DNA from 3 places in the Glaciimonas sp. OK215 genome. Region 3 is predicted to be linked to each of the others. Evidence: predicted binding sites of a transcription regulator. Region 3 holds the regulator's gene; each other region holds the start of a gene.

Region 1 (5,963 bases), 1.8 Mb from region 3:
CTCCCGAGACTCAGCGAAGTTGAAATGTTTGTGATGATGCAATCTACCCGCGGCTAGACGGAAAGACCCCATGAACCTTTACTGTAGCTTTGCATTGAATTTTGAACCAATCTGTGTAGGATAGGTGGGAGGCTTTGAAGCGTGAACGCTAGTTTGCGTGGAGCCAACCTTGAAATACCACCCTGGTTTGTTTGAGATTCTAACCTTGGTCCGTTATCCGGATCGGGGACAGTGCATGGTAGGCAGTTTGACTGGGGCGGTCTCCTCCCAAAGTGTAACGGAGGAGTTCGAAGGTACGCTAGGTACGGTCGGACATCGTGCTAATAGTGCAATGGCATAAGCGTGCTTAACTGCGAGACTGACAAGTCGAGCAGGTACGAAAGTAGGACATAGTGATCCGGTGGTTCTGTATGGAAGGGCCATCGCTCAACGGATAAAAGGTACTCTGGGGATAACAGGCTGATTCCTCCCAAGAGTTCATATCGACGGGGGAGTTTGGCACCTCGATGTCGGCTCATCACATCCTGGGGCTGTAGCCGGTCCCAAGGGTATGGCTGTTCGCCATTTAAAGTGGTACGTGAGCTGGGTTTAAAACGTCGTGAGACAGTTTGGTCCCTATCTGCCGTGGGCGTTGGAAATTTGAAGGGGGCTGCTCCTAGTACGAGAGGACCGGAGTGGACGAACCTCTGGTGTACCGGTTGTCACGCCAGTGGCATTGCCGGGTAGCTAAGTTCGGAAGAGATAACCGCTGAAAGCATCTAAGCGGGAAACTTGCCTTGAGATGATATTTCCCGGGAACTAGATTCCCCTAAAGGGTCGTTCGAGACCAGGACGTTGATAGGCTGGGTGTGGAAGCGTAGTAATACGTTAAGCTAACCAGTACTAATTGCCCGTGAGGCTTGTCCCTATAACCTTAGCAGGTTATATGGTGAGCTTATTTGTTTGCCAGAAATGTGCAATCATACCCAGTGCTGCAGGCACCTGATCAATCAGGTCTCTGCAGTACAAAAAAAACATACTTTACTTCTTCCGGATTGCGTTGCTTGTTGCCCTATTGGGAACAAACAACACTACAGTTTATGCCTGATGACCATAGCGAGTTGGTACCACCCCTTCCCATCCCGAACAGGACCGTGAAACGACTTTGCGCCGATGATAGTGCTGCAACCAGTGTGAAAGTAGGTCATCGTCAGGCTCTTATTAGAAAACCCTCCCCGAGCAATCGGGGAGGGTTTTTGCTTTGGGGCGGCGCTTCCTGCCTTGCCGCCGATGGCAGCGCGCGCTTCCCCCGCAACTGGACAGGGTTGCAAACCCCCGCCTTATGCCAAGACGCGGGTACCGCTCCGCCTAAGAACTACTACCAACTCTGGTGGAAGCGTCGAAAATCCCGCTCATTAGCGCTGACTTAGCTGATTTCGATAGCGGATTCGCTTCTTAACGATTAAAGGAGGACTGAGTTACCTAGCTGCCAGACAAGTAATTTTTATTGCGATTGGGAAATATCGACCTTTGTTATTGGGCATTTCTACAGCGCTTAAGCGCGAAACTGTACAACTACTGTGTTTTTAACCAGTTGTCCTGTATGATTTGCCTTACTTCTTACTAAGGTCATACTCCGATGATAGGTCGTCTCTCTGGAACGTTGCTTGAAAAAAATCCGCCGCAACTGTTGATTGATTGCAATGGCGTCGGCTATGAAGTCGGAGTGCCCATGAGTACCTTTTACAATCTTCCTGGAATTGGTGAAAAAATTGTATTGCTGACCCATTTGGCGATACGTGAGGACGCGCATGTGCTGTTCGGTTTCGGTACTGCCGAAGAGCGCACCGTGTTCAAGCAATTGATCAAGATCAGCGGCGTCGGCGCCCGTACCGCTCTTTCGATCCTGTCCGGTATGTCTGTACCTGATTTGGCTCAGGCAGTTACGCTGCAGGAAGCGGGGCGTTTGACGAAGGTCCCGGGTATCGGTAAAAAGACGGCCGAGCGCTTGTTGCTTGAGCTAAAAGGAAAACTGGGTGCCGATATCGGCGCGGCAGGCGGACGTGCGGTTAGCGATGCGACTGGGGATATCTTGAATGCGCTTATCGCATTGGGCTATTCGGACAAGGAAGCGTTGCTGGCGCTGAAGCAAATACCTGCCGATGCCACGGTGTCGGATGGCATCAAACTGGCCTTGAAGGCGCTATCCAAGTTATAGCGCTAAGACTCCTTAAACATTCTAATATGTTGTTGTCAGCCATATACAACTTATCCAGCCCGGCTACAATCCGACCATGAGCATTCAAACCGACGACTTTACCGAGCAGCGCATCATCGCAGCGACACCAGCCTCCGCAAATGAGGAGGCAATTGAGCGTGCGTTGCGGCCCAAGCATCTGGATGAATACGTCGGGCAGCAAAAGATCCGTGAGCAGCTGGAAATTTTTATTACTGCAGCCCGGCAACGCAAGGAAGCGCTGGATCACACGTTGTTGTTTGGCCCACCGGGACTTGGCAAAACGACTCTTGCTCACATTATCGCTCGCGAAATGGGTGTTAATTTACGTCAAACTTCGGGACCGGTACTGGAGCGTGCTGGCGACTTGGCGGCGTTGCTGACGAATCTGGAGGCCAACGACGTCCTGTTTATCGATGAAATTCATCGTCTTTCACCAGTTGTGGAAGAAATTTTGTATCCGGCGCTGGAAGATTATCAAATAGATATTATGATTGGCGAAGGTCCGGCCGCCCGTTCGGTCCGGCTCGACTTGCAGCCATTTACGCTGGTTGGGGCAACCACGCGCGCCGGGATGCTGACCAATCCGCTGCGCGATCGCTTCGGCATCGTGGCGCGGCTGGAGTTTTATACGCCGCAAGAACTGACCAAGATCGTCACCCGCAGCTCCGCGTTGTTAAACGCGCCGATAGTCGGTGACGGGGCTTTTGAAATTGCCAAGCGCAGCCGTGGCACGCCGCGCATCGCCAACCGGCTTTTACGTCGTGTGCGTGACTATGCCGAGGTCAAGGGAAATGGTGAAATCACCAAGGTAATGGCGGATGCGGCGCTCATCATGCTGGACGTCGATCCGGTCGGCTTTGACGTGATGGATCGCAAGTTGCTGGAAGCCGTATTGTTTAAATTCGGTGGTGGTCCGGTCGGTCTCGACAATCTGGCTGCAGCGATAGGCGAAGAGCGCGACACCATCGAGGATGTGCTGGAACCGTATCTGATACAGCAAGGATTTCTTCAACGCACACCGCGTGGCCGGATTGCCACCCCGGCGGCCTACGCTCACTTTGGCGTTAGCGCACCGCAGACCGGGCCCAACGGCGAATTGTGGGGGCAAAATCAATAACCGTGTCAACAGTGGAGTTTCGGCGCCGCAACCAGTGCAAATCCAGATATGGGTGGATGCTGACGCATGCCCCAATGTTGTTAAGGAAATCCTGTTTCGGGTCGCCGACCGACATCAAATTGCCGTCACGCTGGTTGCGAATAAATTACTGCGAACGCCCCCGTCACGTTTTATTAAGGCGATTCAGGTGCCGTCAGGATTTGATGTCGCCGACCAGGAAATCGTACGTTTGCTACGTGCGGGAGATTTGGTGATTACCGCGGACATCCCGTTGGCAGCAGAAGTCCTTGAAAAGGGTGGCGATGCGCTCAATCCACGCGGTGAGTTTTATACCAAAGACAATATTCAGCAGCATTTGACGATGCGTAATTTTATGGATGAGTTGCGTGGTTCCGGTGTCGAAACCGGTGGCCCGGCAGCATTTAGCCAGAGTGACCGGCACGCATTTGCGGCCCAGCTCGATCGCCATTTACAGAAATTTTGCATTCCATAATCTGCTGCTTGTGTAAAAATTAAACGTCACAGACAATGCGATAGTCTTCACTAATTTGTGTAAGCGAACCATGCTCATGTCCACCAAAGCTAATCGGTATGCGCATCAACTTATTGATGCGAGAGCCAATGCTCGACTGCTACCACCATTGTCAGATGGCGAGGTGTTATCGCTTGCCGACGGTTATGACATCGCAAAACGGGTCCTTGATGTCAGCATTAGCCAGGGCGAAGTACCAGTAGGGCGCAAGCTTGGCTTTACGAATCGCACCTTATGGCCGAAATATGGTGTCAACGAACCCATCCGTGCGCTCATTTGGGCGCATATTTTTGAGAGTACGGTGCGTTATGCCGATGACAATCGCGGCATCCAGAGCCTCGAAGGTGCGGTGCAACCACGGATTGAGCCTGAGATTGTGTTCAAGTTGGCAACTACGCCATCACCGAATGCGAGTATCGACGAATTAGCGGAATGTATCGAGTGGATGGCGCACGCTTTTGAAATCGATGTTTGCCCTTTTCCTGATTGGAAGTTCGAGGCGGCGGATGCAATCGCAGCGTTTGGCCTGCATGGCACCCTGATCATTGGTGAGCCGCACGTGCTGTCGGCGGCGACACGGCGCAATTTGGGTGAAATACTGGCCAATGCCAGCGTTTCATTGTCTTGCTGCACCGAGGATTCGGTGACGTTGTGCGGTGCCGGTTTCGGCAGCGATGTGTTGGACAGTCCACTCCACGCACTTTGGCAGTTGCATCAGCTACTTAATGCGCAACCGCAATTTGCGCCGTTGACTGCTGGCGAAATTATTACCACAGGTACTTGGACGGACGCTTATCCGGTACAGCCTGGACAAACGTGGGTCACGGCATTTTCCGGCATCGCGTTACCTGGCTTGACTGTGTCTTTCATATAAATACATGCGCTGCACGTTTTACCGCTGGTAAGCAGCGAATCCCCCCCAAAAAAGCCACGCAGTCTATAAATTGCGCGGCATTTTTTATTGCTGGTGCGTACTGCTATTCTTCACGTACCCAAGTCTGTGTCCGTCCCAGCATCGGAACACCAATATACCCGCGCACATTCAACTTCTTGCCATTCTCGACCAGTGACATCTTGCTCTTGTAGACTTTGCCATTGGCCGGATCCAGGATTTTGCCGCCGCTGTAATCGCTACCATCCGGCCTCATGCCCTGCAAAATCGTCATGCCGATAAGCGGTTTGTCCTTTTCGTCGCCCTCGCATTTGACACATTTCGGATTCTGATCTTCGCTGGCGTCACGGAATAGCTTTTCGATCTTCCCTCTTAGTTCGCCATTTGATTCGCTAATCCGAATCAGCGCTTTTGGTTTGCCGCTCTGGTCATCGATGCTTTTCCACAGGCCAACCGGCGTTGCGGTTTGCGCAAAGGCGCCGGATGCCAGCAGCAGGCTGACGACGAGAATACCGACCGAAAGTTTTTTCATGCACTTGTCTCCTTTTGTTTTTGCCGTGCGTAACCTGATCTTGGCTACCGATCCGCTTACGCACAGCGACTTACAGGACTTTCTTGTGCAATGCGCTTTGTGACTTGTTGTTAATCCTTCAGTTTGCCAAACTGTTCGCGCAGGTTGAGCAGGGTTGCAGAAAAGTTAGCTACGCGTTCCTGTTCCTGAGCCACCACCTGCGCTGGTGCCCGTGCAACAAAGCTTTCATTGCCAAGTTTTGCCTGTGCTTTGGTGATTTCCGCTTCCAAACGTGTGATTTCCTTGGTAAGGCGTTCACGTTCTGCGGCAACATCAATTTCGACCTTGAGCATCAGCTTAGCATTACCGACGATGGATACCGGTGCCGGCGATTCGGGTAATAGCTCTAATACTTGTACTTCAGATAATTTCGCCAATCCTTGCAGATACGGGGCGAACGATCGCAATGCGGCTTGCTGCGCTGCATCGCCCGCGATAATCAGCGGTACCCGCAAAGCCGGTGATAGCTGCATTTCGCCGCGCAGATTGCGGCAGGCGTCGGTCAGGGATTTCAGCTCTGTCATCCACGCTTCGGCTTTTTCATCGACTTTCTCTGGCCGTGGTTCCGGGTAGGATTGACGCATGATCGAGTCGCCAGCCGGATCCAGCACCTGACCGGTCAATGGCGCAACG
Region 2 (5,963 bases), 480 kb from region 3:
GATCGATGCCGCATTCAAGGAAATGCTGTTCCAGCTGGTGTCTGTCGTCCCACCAGCGATGCGATTTGGCGACCTGATCGACCACGCCGGGATCGACGCCGAGGGCCTTGCCGACATCGCGCAACACGCTGCGCGGACGATAGCTGACGACCACAGCAGTCAGTGCTGCGCGCAGCCGGCCGTATTTGTTGTAAATGTACTGGATCACTTCTTCGCGCCGCTGATGCTCGAAATCGACATCGATATCCGGCGGCTCGTTACGCTCCTTGCTGATGAAGCGTTCAAACAGCAGCGTGCTGCGGGCCGGGTCGACTGCGGTGATGCCGAGGCAATAACAGACTGCCGAATTGGCGGCGGAGCCGCGTCCCTGGCACAGAATGTCCTGGCTGCGGGCAAAGCGGACGATGTCGTATACCGTCAGGAAGTAGGATGCATAGCCGAGGTCGTTGATCAGGTCGAGTTCCTGTTCGAGCTGTTTCTGGACTTTGAGCGGGATGCCTTGCGGAAATAGCTGGCGCGCGCCGATATAGGTTTCCTGGCGCAGATAGGTGGTCGGCGTCTGACCCGCCGGCACCAGTTCATCCGGATATTCGTAGCGCAATTCATCCAGCGAAAAATGACACAAACCGGCGATCCTGACGGTTTCTGCCAATGCTGCCGGCGGGTACAGGTTTGCCAGACGTAGCCGGCTACGCAGATGCTGCTCGGCATTCGGTGCCAGAGCGTAGCCGCAGGCAGCGACCGGCCGGCCCAGGCGGATCGCGGTCAGCGTGTCCTGCAATGGCTTGCGCGAGCGGACGTGCATGCAGACATCGCCGCTGGCGACCACCGGAATTGAATGATGGCTCGCTACAAGTTCGACAGTGGCGCGGTGCCGCTCATCGTCGGCCCGATGGTGCAGCGTCAGGCCGATCCAGGCGCGCTGCGGGAAGGTGTCGCGCAGCCATTGCGCTTGCGCGGCGAGGGCGTTGGCGCCGATGCCATGACTGGCTGGCAGGATGATCAGGCAGTCGGGGAGGTTGCGCAGGTGGGCGTAGGCATGGTCGGCCTCATCGGGGTTGCCGGTCGCGCCGAGATCGTCGGCGCTCAGGCGGTAAGCGCCTTTGGCGGCGCGCGTGCGGGCCAGCGTAATCAGCTCCGACAGGTTGCCGTAGCCTTCGCGGTTTTGCGCCAGCACGATGATCGAAAAAGTCGGCTTGCCCTCTTTGTCGACCAATTGAAACTGGCTGCCGATCAGGAGCTGCAGTTTGTGTGTCTTGGCTTCGGTATGGGCGCGGACGACGCCGGCCAGCGAGCATTCATCGGTGATGGCCAGGGCGCTGTAGCCTAATTGCGCAGCGCGGGCTGCCAGTTCCTCGGGATGCGAGGCGCCGCGCAGGAAGCTGAAGTTGCTTGCGCACTGGAGTTCGGCGTAGGCGGGGAGGGGTGATTGTTGGGAGGGATTGTTCATTTTAGGCAAACAGCCCATGTAAAAACCAGTTTATTTCCTCCGCAGCGCGTTCGCGATAGACCCAATAGCGCGCTGTCTCACTGCCTTCCGCGATGAAATAATCGCGTACGGCCAGGCCGCCGTCCCACCAGCCGGCTTCGATCCGTTCCGGGCCGGATAGCAGCCGCAGCGGCGATCCGTAAAACGGCCGGTGATCGCGTACCAGCAGGGCCAGCGGTTGTTGCAGCAGCCAGAATGGCCGTTGACCGGGAACGATGGCTGCTGCTGCCGGTGCCGGGTGGTGACTGGCGGCTTGCCAGGCATTCGCCAGCTCTGGCCGATGGTCTGCCAGTGCTGCCGGCGTCAGGACGTTTTCGGTGCCGAGGCGCGCGCTTAACAGTTCCAGCAGGCGGTGATAATCCGCTGCGGTGCCGCCCGGTTCCGGGAATAGCGATGCGGTGGGCGGCAGCATCGGCGTGACCTGTGTGGCGCAAAGGCGCAGGGCGATGATGGGGGCGCTTAACTGAAAGCGGCTGAGCCGCTCCTTGAGCAGGCGCAGCAAATGATCTTCATGCCAGGCCGGCTCGGCCAGTGTGATGTCGAGTGTGCTGGGGGCGATCGCCTGACGCCCGCGTTCGTGTTCCAGTGCCAGCGTAAAACCGGAGACGGCCAGTTGTTGTGCGACTAGCCAGCCTATCATTTGCTGGAGCAGGCGGCGCGCGCCGAACAGGACCGCTTCGGCATGTTCGATGCGATCCGGCAATTCCAGATGTGCCGAAAATTCTTTCGGTGCCTGCACCCATTCAAACACTTCCGGTGCGATCCCATGGGCGCGATCCAGCGCTTCCAGTATCCGCCGGTCGCTGCGCCGTTGCAGTCCGGCCCTTGGCAGTTGACGGAGATCGCCGAGAGTGCGGCAGCCGATCGCATCCAGCCATTCCCGATAGGGGCGCGTCGCCGGCAATATCGCAAACGGCAATGCATCGATGTAGCGCGCCATGCTGTCGATACGGAGGCTGCGGCGTTGTTTGCGCAGCCGCGGATGAGGGCGATAGCGCGCCAGCAGCCAGGCCCCCTGTGCGGTCGGCGCCATGCCGATTTGTGCGCTGAAGCCGAGCGTGTCAAGGCTTGCGCGCACCCGGCGGCATAGCGCCAGCCGGCCACCGAAGGCGCTCAGGCTGGCGCTGACGTCGAGTAGCAGACTGGCTTCTTCGGCGTGTGCGACTTCAGGTGTGTATTGCAGCAATGTCAGTGCAATCGCGTCCAGCACACTTTGTTCCTGCGCCGGATCGCGCTCGCAGAGCGTGGCTTGCGGTGCGATTGCCAGCACACCGCCGCGCCGCATGCCGCGGCGGATGCCGCTGGCGGCAGCGCCAGGCGTCATCGTCAGCACTTGCTCGTGCTCCAGCACCGCCACCACGCCGGGCTCGGACCAGCGCGGGCGCAAGGTTTCCAGCGGCAGTAGCGGCAGATGGACGCCGATCCATAAAGGCATGATTCAAGCTCTCCTGATTAACCCGCCGCATGCGCCAATCCCGGCTCGGTGATGCTGGCTGTCCCGGCAGGGCGCGTGTGCGCCGCCAGGGATTGCACCATCATCGCTGCGGTTTCCGGGGTTGTCTTAAGCTGCGTATGGGCGGATGCAATCGTCGCGAAAGAAGCATCGGTCGCGTCATCTGTCCACGCCAGATACAGCGGTTGCTCGTGTTGCGGTCCGCGCCGTTTGAGCAGCTGCACTGCGATGCCGTTACTGGCCGGGCGCAGCAACAGCCGTAACGGTGCGGGCGATGATTCATGAGCGGCACTCAGCGGCCGGATCATCCACAGCATGGTGTCGCTGGCTTGTGCTGCCAGATGCAAACGGCGTAGCGCATCGGTGCGGATATGGGATTGCCAGAACAGCAGCGCAGCGCAACTTCCATTGCGTAAAATCTGTTCCGCCGACCATACTGCATCCGCACTGCCGGCGGCCTTGATCCAGAGCAGGCAGTCGGCGGCCAGGCCCCAGCCGCTCCAGGCTGCGATCTGCGGCAGATGCGGCGGCTGTAATAGCGCGATCCGCCGGCGCTGTCGGGTGAGGGCGGCCAATGCCGGCTGCAATAGGTGTATTTCGCCACTGCCCGCTTGCTGCAATAACAGTTCGATCAGCGCCGCATGCGGCCAGCCGCCGTTGGGCAATTCCCGATCCAGCAGCGGGTGGCCGGATGCGATGACGGCACTCCGGAAAGATGCCATTTGATTACCGCGCCACAACGCATGCGGCAGCGTCTCCGCCAGCGATTGCGCGGCGGACGATATGTTGCATGGCGGATTAATGCGTGCTGTGGCGGACATGGCTGAGTTGGCAAAATGAAATGGAAAGGCGTGACAGCATTTTACTGTATGAATATACAGTATATTTACTGGAATCCATTAGTCAATTTTGTTTTGAGAAGGGTGCAAGCCGGTTCGCCCGGGCAGGGCTAGCACTAAATGTCCAGCTCCGGATAGCGCCGGAAAATACCCTGCTGGTTAAAGGCCAGCCGTCTGGTGGAGGCAAGATACCTGGCGATACGCGGTTGCGATGCGACCAGTCGATGGAGTGCCAGCAAGCGCGGGTAGTCAGGCGCCAGCCGTTTCATGGTCTTTGGAAATGCGTAGCGCAAGCCCGCGATCACCTGAAACATCGACAGGTCGACATAGGATAGCGTATCGCCTAACAGATAGTCGTCGCTGTGCGGATTGCGCGCATGGATGGCCTCAAAATAGTCCAGGAATTTCGGCAGCCTGGCAGCGGTAAAGTCAGCGGCGCGGCGCAGCGCTTCCGGCTTTTGATCCTTGTAATACAGGCCGCTGGCGACCGGATGGTGGGTGTCATGGACTTCCGTCACCAGATCGGCGATGGTCAGTTGCAACTGGTGCGCCCACAATCGGCTCGCTTCATCCGGCGCCACCAATCCCAGCCGGGGTCCCAGAAACAGGAGGATATTCGCCGTTTGTCCAATCAGCAGATCGCCCGCCTGCAGGAATGGCGGTGCGAAGGATGGAGAAGCGGCTTTTTGACTTTCCATCAGGCGCAGCATGGCCGCTACCCCCATGCCGCTACGTTCCGAGCGGCGCGCGACATCCGTATAGGCCGCAGCAGCCTGTTCCAATGCCAGGCGTATAAACTCTCCGCGTCCCTGTATCGTCGGCCAGTAATATAGTTTGTAGCGCATGGTGTAACTATAGTTGCCGGCATGCCGGCTACAAGTTAACTTTAAGGAAAGTCGTTCTGTGCGCAGCCATGAATTTCCAACGAATGATCGTTGCAAGCGTAAGATAGGCGCAGATGACAAAGATATTCCAGATGAATCCGATATGGCGAATGATACGGCTGCTAGTCGTCTGTGTGGCGTGTGCAGGCGCAGGGCTGGCTATTGCCGCCGGGCCGGATACGGATTCCGCGGCATTGCTGCGTGTCAAGTACGCCGAACTGGATGGACAACTTAGCCACAACCAGTTCAAGCGGCCGTTATATCTCGATTCGGTTGAATCTCCCAGCCATTTGAAGGGCGATATCTACGCGCTGGTCGCCTATCCGTTTGCCACCGTGAATGCCGCGCTCAACAACCCGGCGCATTGGTGCGACGTGTTGTCGCTGCATCTGAATATAAAGTATTGTCATGCGTCGACAGAGCAGGCCGGCAATATCCTCATGGTCGGCATCGGGGCCAAATACGACAGGCCGCTTGCTGACGCTTACCAGGTCAGGTTTACCTATAGCGTCGCAGCGACGACGCCCGAATATTTCGGGGTCCGTCTTAACGCAAAGACGGGGCCGCTGAACACCAGCGACTATCACATCCAGCTGGAAGCAGTTTCTGTCCAGGGCGGCAAGACTTTCCTGCATCTCACCTATTCGTACGCCTATAGTTTTACAGGGCGTCTGGCCATGCAAGGCTATCTCGCCACAATCGGCCGCGACAAGGTGGGATTCACCAGCAGGGGCAAGCAGTCCGCCAGCCAGCCCGGCAGTCAGCCCGACTATATCGGTGGCGTGCGCGGCCTGATCGAGCGCAATACCATGCGCTATTACCTCGCGATCGACGCCTATCTCGCCGCATTTGCCGCGCCGCCTCCGGCACAGCTCGAAATACGCTTGCAGAACTGGTTTACTGCCACCGAGCTGTATCGCAGGCAGTTGCATGAAATGGATCGCGCCGCCTACCTCGACATGAAACGGAATGAGTATTCGCGCCAGCAGAAGGCGCAGTAACCTGTAGCTCAACCGGCCTTATTTTTGCTGCGCGGCTTTTCTCCGCAATATTTCATTTCTCATATCCGTGAATTGCGCAAGGGTTTCTCTTTTGACAAACGATGGGCCGATGACCGGCGGCAGCCAGACATTGGTCACGGATTCGTTGTGATAAGTAATGCGGGTGCCATCTCCTTCCGGGGTCAGTCGCGTCGTCCCGTCGGCCTGCTTAATGGTTCCGCTAATGACGTGTGAATGAATTTCCTTGTAGGGGCTGAGTTCCACTTCGCGCACCGAGTCAAATGCAAACGACAGCGG
Region 3 (5,963 bases):
AATTACCGACGATACCGCCCGATTCCGTAATCAGCAACGAACCGGCAGCGATATCCCAAGGCTTCAGACCTTTCTCAAAGAAGCCATCAAGGCGGCCGGCAGCGACATACGCCAGATCAAGTGCGGCAGACCCAGGACGGCGCAGACCGGCGCAGCTTTGGGTCATGACGCGGAACATTTTCATGTATTCGTCCATTGCCGCGCCTTCGGTCTCGCGGAAGGGGAAGCCGGTGCCGATCAGGCCGTCGGCAATACGGACGCGCTTGCTGACACGGATGCGCTTTTCATTCAGGTAAGCGCCGGCGCCTTTGCTGGCGGTAAACAGGTCGTTGCGGGTAGGGTCATAGACTACCGCCTGAGTAATCTGGCCGCGGTGCTGCAGCGCAATCGATACGCAGTATTGTGGAAAGCCGTGGATGAAATTGGTGGTGCCGTCGATCGGGTCGATGATCCAGACGTTTTCGTTTTCGTCGTGCAGATTGTCAGAAGCGCCGGACTCTTCGGCTAGAATCGCATGATCCGGATAAGCGTTCTTCAGCACGTCGATGATCGCTGCTTCGGCAGCCTGGTCAACTTCGGTGACAAAGTCGTTATGCGCTTTTTTTGTAATCTGGAGCAAGTCGAGATCGAAGGAGGCGCGCGAGATGACCGTGGCACCGCGACGGGCGGCCTTGATGGCCGTGTTGAGCATAGGATGCATAACTGGATTCGGTTCCGTTAAAATGGCGGCACTGCGCCGAAAGGAACAGAACCACCTATATGAATAATAATGAGCGATGCAGCGGGTGTCGGCTGAAACTCGAAATCAGCTTTTCCCTGAAAATTACCTGCGAATGTCGCTATTTTAAATGAACCTGACAAAAACCAACACGTCTCTTTTCAATCGCCTGCGCTTTGTACTGGTCGAAACCAGTAGCCCTGGCAACGTTGGCGCCGCCGCGCGCGCCATTAAAACCATGGGATTTTCCGAACTGGTACTGGTGAATCCTCGGTACCCTGACGTCCTGCAGCGCGACGAGGCCATCGCATTAGCCAGCGGCGCTCAGGACATTCTGGCGTCCGCCAGGATAGTCGAGAGTGTCGAGCAGGCCCTGGTCGGCTGCAATTTCGCAGCTGCACTGAGTGCGCGGTTGCGCGAGTTTTCGCCGCCAGTGATTGCGCCGCGGGCGCTGGCAACGCAACTTGCCAATGATGCCAGCCTCACGGGAGCGGTGTTATTTGGCAGCGAGCGCTATGGTTTGCCGAATGAAATTGTCGAAAAATGTAATGTATTGATCAATATTCCGGCCAATCCCGATTATTCGTCGTTGAATTTGTCGCAAGCGGTACAGGTGTTGGCTTACGAGTGCCGGATTGCTGCCAGCGAAGACCAGTCGTCGAGCCCGAGTGGTGAGATCGGATTTCATGGCGATGCCGCCAACCTGGTTGAGATCGAAGGCATGTTTGCGCATCTGGAGCGGGCGCTGATCGAAATCGATTTTCTTGATCCGGCCCATCCGAAAAAACTGATGCCGCGCTTAAAACGTTTGTTTTCCCGCGCCGGACTGGAGACCGAAGAGGTGAATATCCTGCGCGGTATCGCCAATCAGATTTTGACCAAGCGGCGACGCCTTGATCGCTGAATGCACGCTAAATAAATGCCCAAGGAAAATTGTGGTCCGAAAGGATGCGTTTAGGCCCAGTTGCGTAATAATCCTACCGCCAGGCCTTCAAGCGCAAAATCATCCTGATCCTCGCTGACGATGATCGGTTCAAAATCCGGATTCTCCGGCAGTAGTTGAATCGTCGAGCCGGTCTTCTGGTAACGCTTGACAGTCACGTCATCGCCGAGGCGTGCAACGACAATTTGCCCATTTCTGGCGCTGTCGGTCTTCTTTACCGCCAGCAAGTCGCCATCCAGAATGCCGGCATCCCGCATCGACATGCCGCGTACCTTGAGCAAGTAATCCGGCTTGGCGCTAAACAGTGCCGGATCAACGTTGTAGGTCGCCTGAATATGTTCTTGCGCGAGAATTGGCGAGCCAGCGGCAACCCGTCCAACCAGCGGCAGGCTGAGTTGCATCAAGGCCGGATGCGGTAGTGCCAATTGTCGTCCAGGACTGCGCTCGGCTCGAGCGCTCGGATCCAGCCGTTTATCGAGCAAGCGTATGCCACGTGAGGTGCCAGGTGAAATTTCAATCGCGCCTTTGCGCGCCAATGCCTGCAAATGTTCCTCGGCGGCATTGGCTGAGCGAAACCCCAGTTCGGTAGCGATTTCTGCCCGTGTGGGGGGGAAGCCGGTGTTTTCGATGGCATCCCTGATCAGATCGAGGATTTGTTGTTGACGTGCGGTTAATTTGATCATATTGGCGGCGGCTGATGTCGAGGTATTGGAGGGTGCAGACTGAGTGTGCATGCGCGCAATTCGGATGAGTCATTGATGCTGTGTATATAAACAGTCTGTATTTTTGTACAGTATTCGGGGGAATGCAAGCGAATTTGCCAAACTCGGAGCCGCTTTGCTTGCGCGCTTGAAAGCATTGAGTTTGCTAAGGTTTCACTGTATAGTTGCTGGTTTTCCTCTTCCCACACTCGTCTTGACGCCGGGGTGGGCTATTTTCAACAGTCCAAAAAGGAGCTTACATGCGTCATTATGAAATCGTATTTATCGTCCATCCGGATCAAAGCGAGCAAGTGCCTGCAATGATCGAACGCTACAAGGGTATCGTCACTACACGTGGTGGTATCGTTCATCGCGTTGAAGATTGGGGCCGCCGTCAACTGGCATATTTGATCCAGAAACTGGCAAAAGCGCATTACGTTTGCCTGAACATCGAGTGCGACAGCGAAACACTGGCCGAAATCGAAACTGGTTTTAAATTCAATGATGCAGTTTTGCGTCACCTGACAGTCAAGTTGAAAAAAGCTGAAACTGGTCCATCGCCAATGATGAAGGCAGTGCAAAAGGAAGATGCGGCCAAGAGCCATCGTACTGAAGCGCCAGCCGCACCAGCCGCAGCCGCCTAATTTTGCCGATTAACGTGGATTCATTGCGTCATCAAATTTCCAAGTAAACCGGAGTGAGCCAACTCAATAATGTGTTTCAACTGGTTGCCGAAATTGCCGAACGCGAAGTATTGCGTTACACACCGGCTGGCATCCCGATCGTTTCGGCAACATTGCTGAGTCGCTCGTCACCAATTGAAGCAGGTATTCAGCGTCAGGTTGAGTTCGAAATTGCCGCGCTTGCCATAGGTGAGATTTCGGGCAGATTCAATCAGACGGTTTTGGGCGGTCAATACTGGTTCACGGGATTTTTGGCCCGCAAGAGTCGCAACGGCAGAAGTCTGGTATTTCACATCACTGAATTTGCTGCAGCTGAAACTGCAGATTAATTATTTATACAGGAGCCACAAATGGCATTCGGTAAAAAGTTCGATAAAAGCAAACTGAAAAACAAGCGTCAACAACAAAACCCGCTGTTCAAGCGTAAAAAGTTTTGCCGCTTCACAGCAGCACATGTTGCTAGCGTTGATTACAAAGACGTCGATACGTTGAAAGATTTCGTTCAGGAAAACGGCAAGATCATGCCGGCACGCCTGACGGGTACCAAGGCAATTTACCAACGTCAGGTAGACACCGCGATCAAACGCGCACGTTTCCTGGCATTGCTGCCATACACCGATCTGCACAACGTTTAATTGACGACTTGAAATAGGAGAAAAACATGCAAATTATTCTGTTGGAAAAAGTCGTTAATGTCGGCAATCTGGGTGAAGTCGTTCGCGTAAAAGATGGTTTCGCACGTAACTTCCTGATCCCGCAACGTCTGGCACGCCGTGCTACAACTTCGGCAATCGCTGAATTTGAAGTCAAGCGCGCCGAGCTGGAAAACGCTGCTGCGGCGAAATTGGCTGTTGCCCAGGCGCAAGGCGAAAAACTGAACGGTTTGACCGTGAAGATTTCGCAAAAATCGGGCGTCGATGGCCGCTTGTTCGGTTCGGTTACCAATGCTGATATCGCTGAAGCGTTGACCAAGCAAGGTTTTGCCGTTGAAAAAGCGCAAGTGCGTTTGCCTGTCGGTCCGCTGAAGATTGTTGGCGACCACGCTGTTGCCGTGTCATTGCACACTGACGTCCTGGTTGACGTGACTGTTACAGTGATCGGCGAGCACGCTTAATTTCATTAAGTTTGTGGCCAGTATTTGTTGTAATGCTAAAAAGCCGGGTTCGCCCGGCTTTTTTATTGCCGTTTTTTGTGCGCGGCAGCAGAGTTAAACATGGCTAAGCAGGTATAATTCGCGCCATGAATGCACCTTCAGATCCTCAGTTAGATTCCCTCCGCGTACCACCCCATTCGATCGAAGCAGAACAGTCCGTTCTGGGTGGGTTGCTGCTCGATAATGCCGCCTGGGACAGGATCGCTGATTTTGTGCGGGCTGACGATTTTTATCGCTACGATCATCGGATTATTTTTCAGCATATCGTCAAGCTGATCAATAACTCAAGGCCGGCCGACGTCATCACGGTGTATGAGTCGCTGGGGGGTACCGGCAAGGCCGAAGAAGTCGGTGGCCTGACTTATCTCAATGCGCTGGCGCAAAACACTCCTTCCGCTGCCAATATTCGTCGTTATGCCGAGATCGTGCGTGACCGTGGCGTCCTGCGCAAACTGATTACTGTTGCCGATGAAATTTCGGGTCAGGCTTTCAGTCCGCAAGGCAAAGAAGTCAAGCAGATGCTGGATGAGGCAGAGTCGAAGATTTTTGCGATTGCCGAAGAGGGCTCGCGCGGTGCGCAGGGCTTCCAGGAAATTCAACCGTTGCTGACCCAGGTGGTCGAACGCATTGATGAGCTTTACAGTCGCGACAATCAAAGTGAAATCACCGGCGTGCCAACCGGCTTTACCGATCTCGATAAAATGACTTCGGGCTTGCAGCCCGGCGATCTGATTATCGTGGCCGGTCGGCCATCGATGGGTAAGACCGCATTTTCGATCAATATCGGCGAGACGGTGGCCATTGAAAGCGGACTGCCGGTCGCGGTGTTCTCGATGGAAATGGGGGGCACCCAGCTGGCGATGCGTATGCTGGGTTCCGTTGGACGCCTTGATCAGCATCGCTTGCGTACCGGCCGCCTGAACGACGAGGACTGGCCGCGCCTGACGCATGCGATTCAGAAGATGAATGACGCGCAGCTGTACATTGATGAAACGCCGGCGTTGAGCTCAATGGAACTGCGCGCACGTGCGCGCCGGCTTTCGCGACAGTGCGGCAAGTTGGGATTGATCATTATCGATTACTTGCAGCTGATGTCCGGAAATAGTGCGGGTGAAAATCGCGCCACTGAAATCTCTGAAATTTCCCGAAATTTAAAAGGTCTGGCCAAAGAACTGCAGTGCCCGGTGATTGCGTTGTCGCAGTTGAACCGCTCGCTGGAGCAGCGACCGAATAAGCGCCCGGTCATGTCCGACTTGCGTGAATCAGGTGCGATTGAGCAAGATGCCGACGTTATCCTGTTCATCTATCGTGACGAAGTCTACAACCCCGACTCGCAAGAAAAAGGTACTGCCGAAATCATCATTGGCAAGCAACGTAATGGCCCGATTGGTAGCGTACGCCTGACTTTCCTGGGGCAATACACCAAATTTGATAACTATGCCGGCGGCCTTGCAGCACCTTATGGCGGTGATTAATCGGGCGATGTTTAATTTCCGTTACATGCTGTATTTTTGTCAATCCTGGTCGGCGTCAAGCTAGTATTTCCTTATTGCCGAATAGCAGCAATCCAATCTGGAAATTTTCAGTTTGGACAGATGGTTTGAAATATATGTAACAATCCGGTCTGAAAAATTGAATCCAACTTGTCCGGATTTCATTAGTTCGACCTAAATTCCTTGTAGTGCCGCACAGATTTAACCCAGTTCAGCTTTAATCAAGAAGAAGAGAGAATAAACATGTTTGGACGATTGATGCCCACCGAGGG

What was found. The regulator LexA, encoded in region 3, represses DNA repair genes until DNA is damaged. The targets are predictions, from matches to a motif close to ACTGTATNNNNATACAGT.
Region 1: the regulator LexA is predicted to act here: its motif matches at 1,557-1,574, upstream of ruvA (Holliday junction branch migration protein RuvA).
Region 2: the regulator LexA is predicted to act here: its motif matches at 3,807-3,824, upstream of imuA (translesion DNA synthesis-associated protein ImuA).

Annotation. Positions count from the first base shown of each region.
Region 1 covers NZ_CM173544.1:5,264,738-5,270,700, reverse strand. Annotated here, with positions in the region: rRNA gene AC3CHX_RS24230 (23S ribosomal RNA) at 1-907, shown strand, start outside; rRNA gene rrf (5S ribosomal RNA) at 1,083-1,195, shown strand; gene ruvA (Holliday junction branch migration protein RuvA) at 1,619-2,197, shown strand; gene ruvB (Holliday junction branch migration DNA helicase RuvB) at 2,274-3,335, shown strand; gene AC3CHX_RS24210 (YaiI/YqxD family protein) at 3,376-3,828, shown strand; gene AC3CHX_RS24205 (2-keto-4-pentenoate hydratase) at 3,899-4,741, shown strand; gene AC3CHX_RS24200 (DUF2147 domain-containing protein) at 4,845-5,291, opposite strand; gene AC3CHX_RS24195 (valine--tRNA ligase) at 5,402-5,963, opposite strand, start outside.
Region 2 covers NZ_CM173544.1:3,952,995-3,958,957, reverse strand. Annotated here, with positions in the region: gene AC3CHX_RS18255 (error-prone DNA polymerase) at 1-1,450, opposite strand, end outside; gene AC3CHX_RS18250 (Y-family DNA polymerase) at 1,452-2,924, opposite strand; gene imuA (translesion DNA synthesis-associated protein ImuA) at 2,942-3,763, opposite strand; gene AC3CHX_RS18240 (glutathione S-transferase) at 3,898-4,626, opposite strand; gene AC3CHX_RS18235 (hypothetical protein) at 4,740-5,666, shown strand; gene AC3CHX_RS18230 (SRPBCC family protein) at 5,685-5,963, opposite strand, start outside.
Region 3 covers NZ_CM173544.1:3,470,797-3,476,759, reverse strand. Annotated here, with positions in the region: gene AC3CHX_RS15885 (inositol monophosphatase family protein) at 1-700, opposite strand, end outside; gene AC3CHX_RS15880 (RNA methyltransferase) at 849-1,622, shown strand; gene lexA (transcriptional repressor LexA) at 1,673-2,344, opposite strand; gene rpsF (30S ribosomal protein S6) at 2,623-3,006, shown strand; gene priB (primosomal replication protein N) at 3,060-3,374, shown strand; gene rpsR (30S ribosomal protein S18) at 3,396-3,680, shown strand; gene rplI (50S ribosomal protein L9) at 3,707-4,159, shown strand; gene AC3CHX_RS15850 (replicative DNA helicase) at 4,285-5,673, shown strand; gene AC3CHX_RS15845 (DUF47 domain-containing protein) at 5,935-5,963, shown strand, end outside.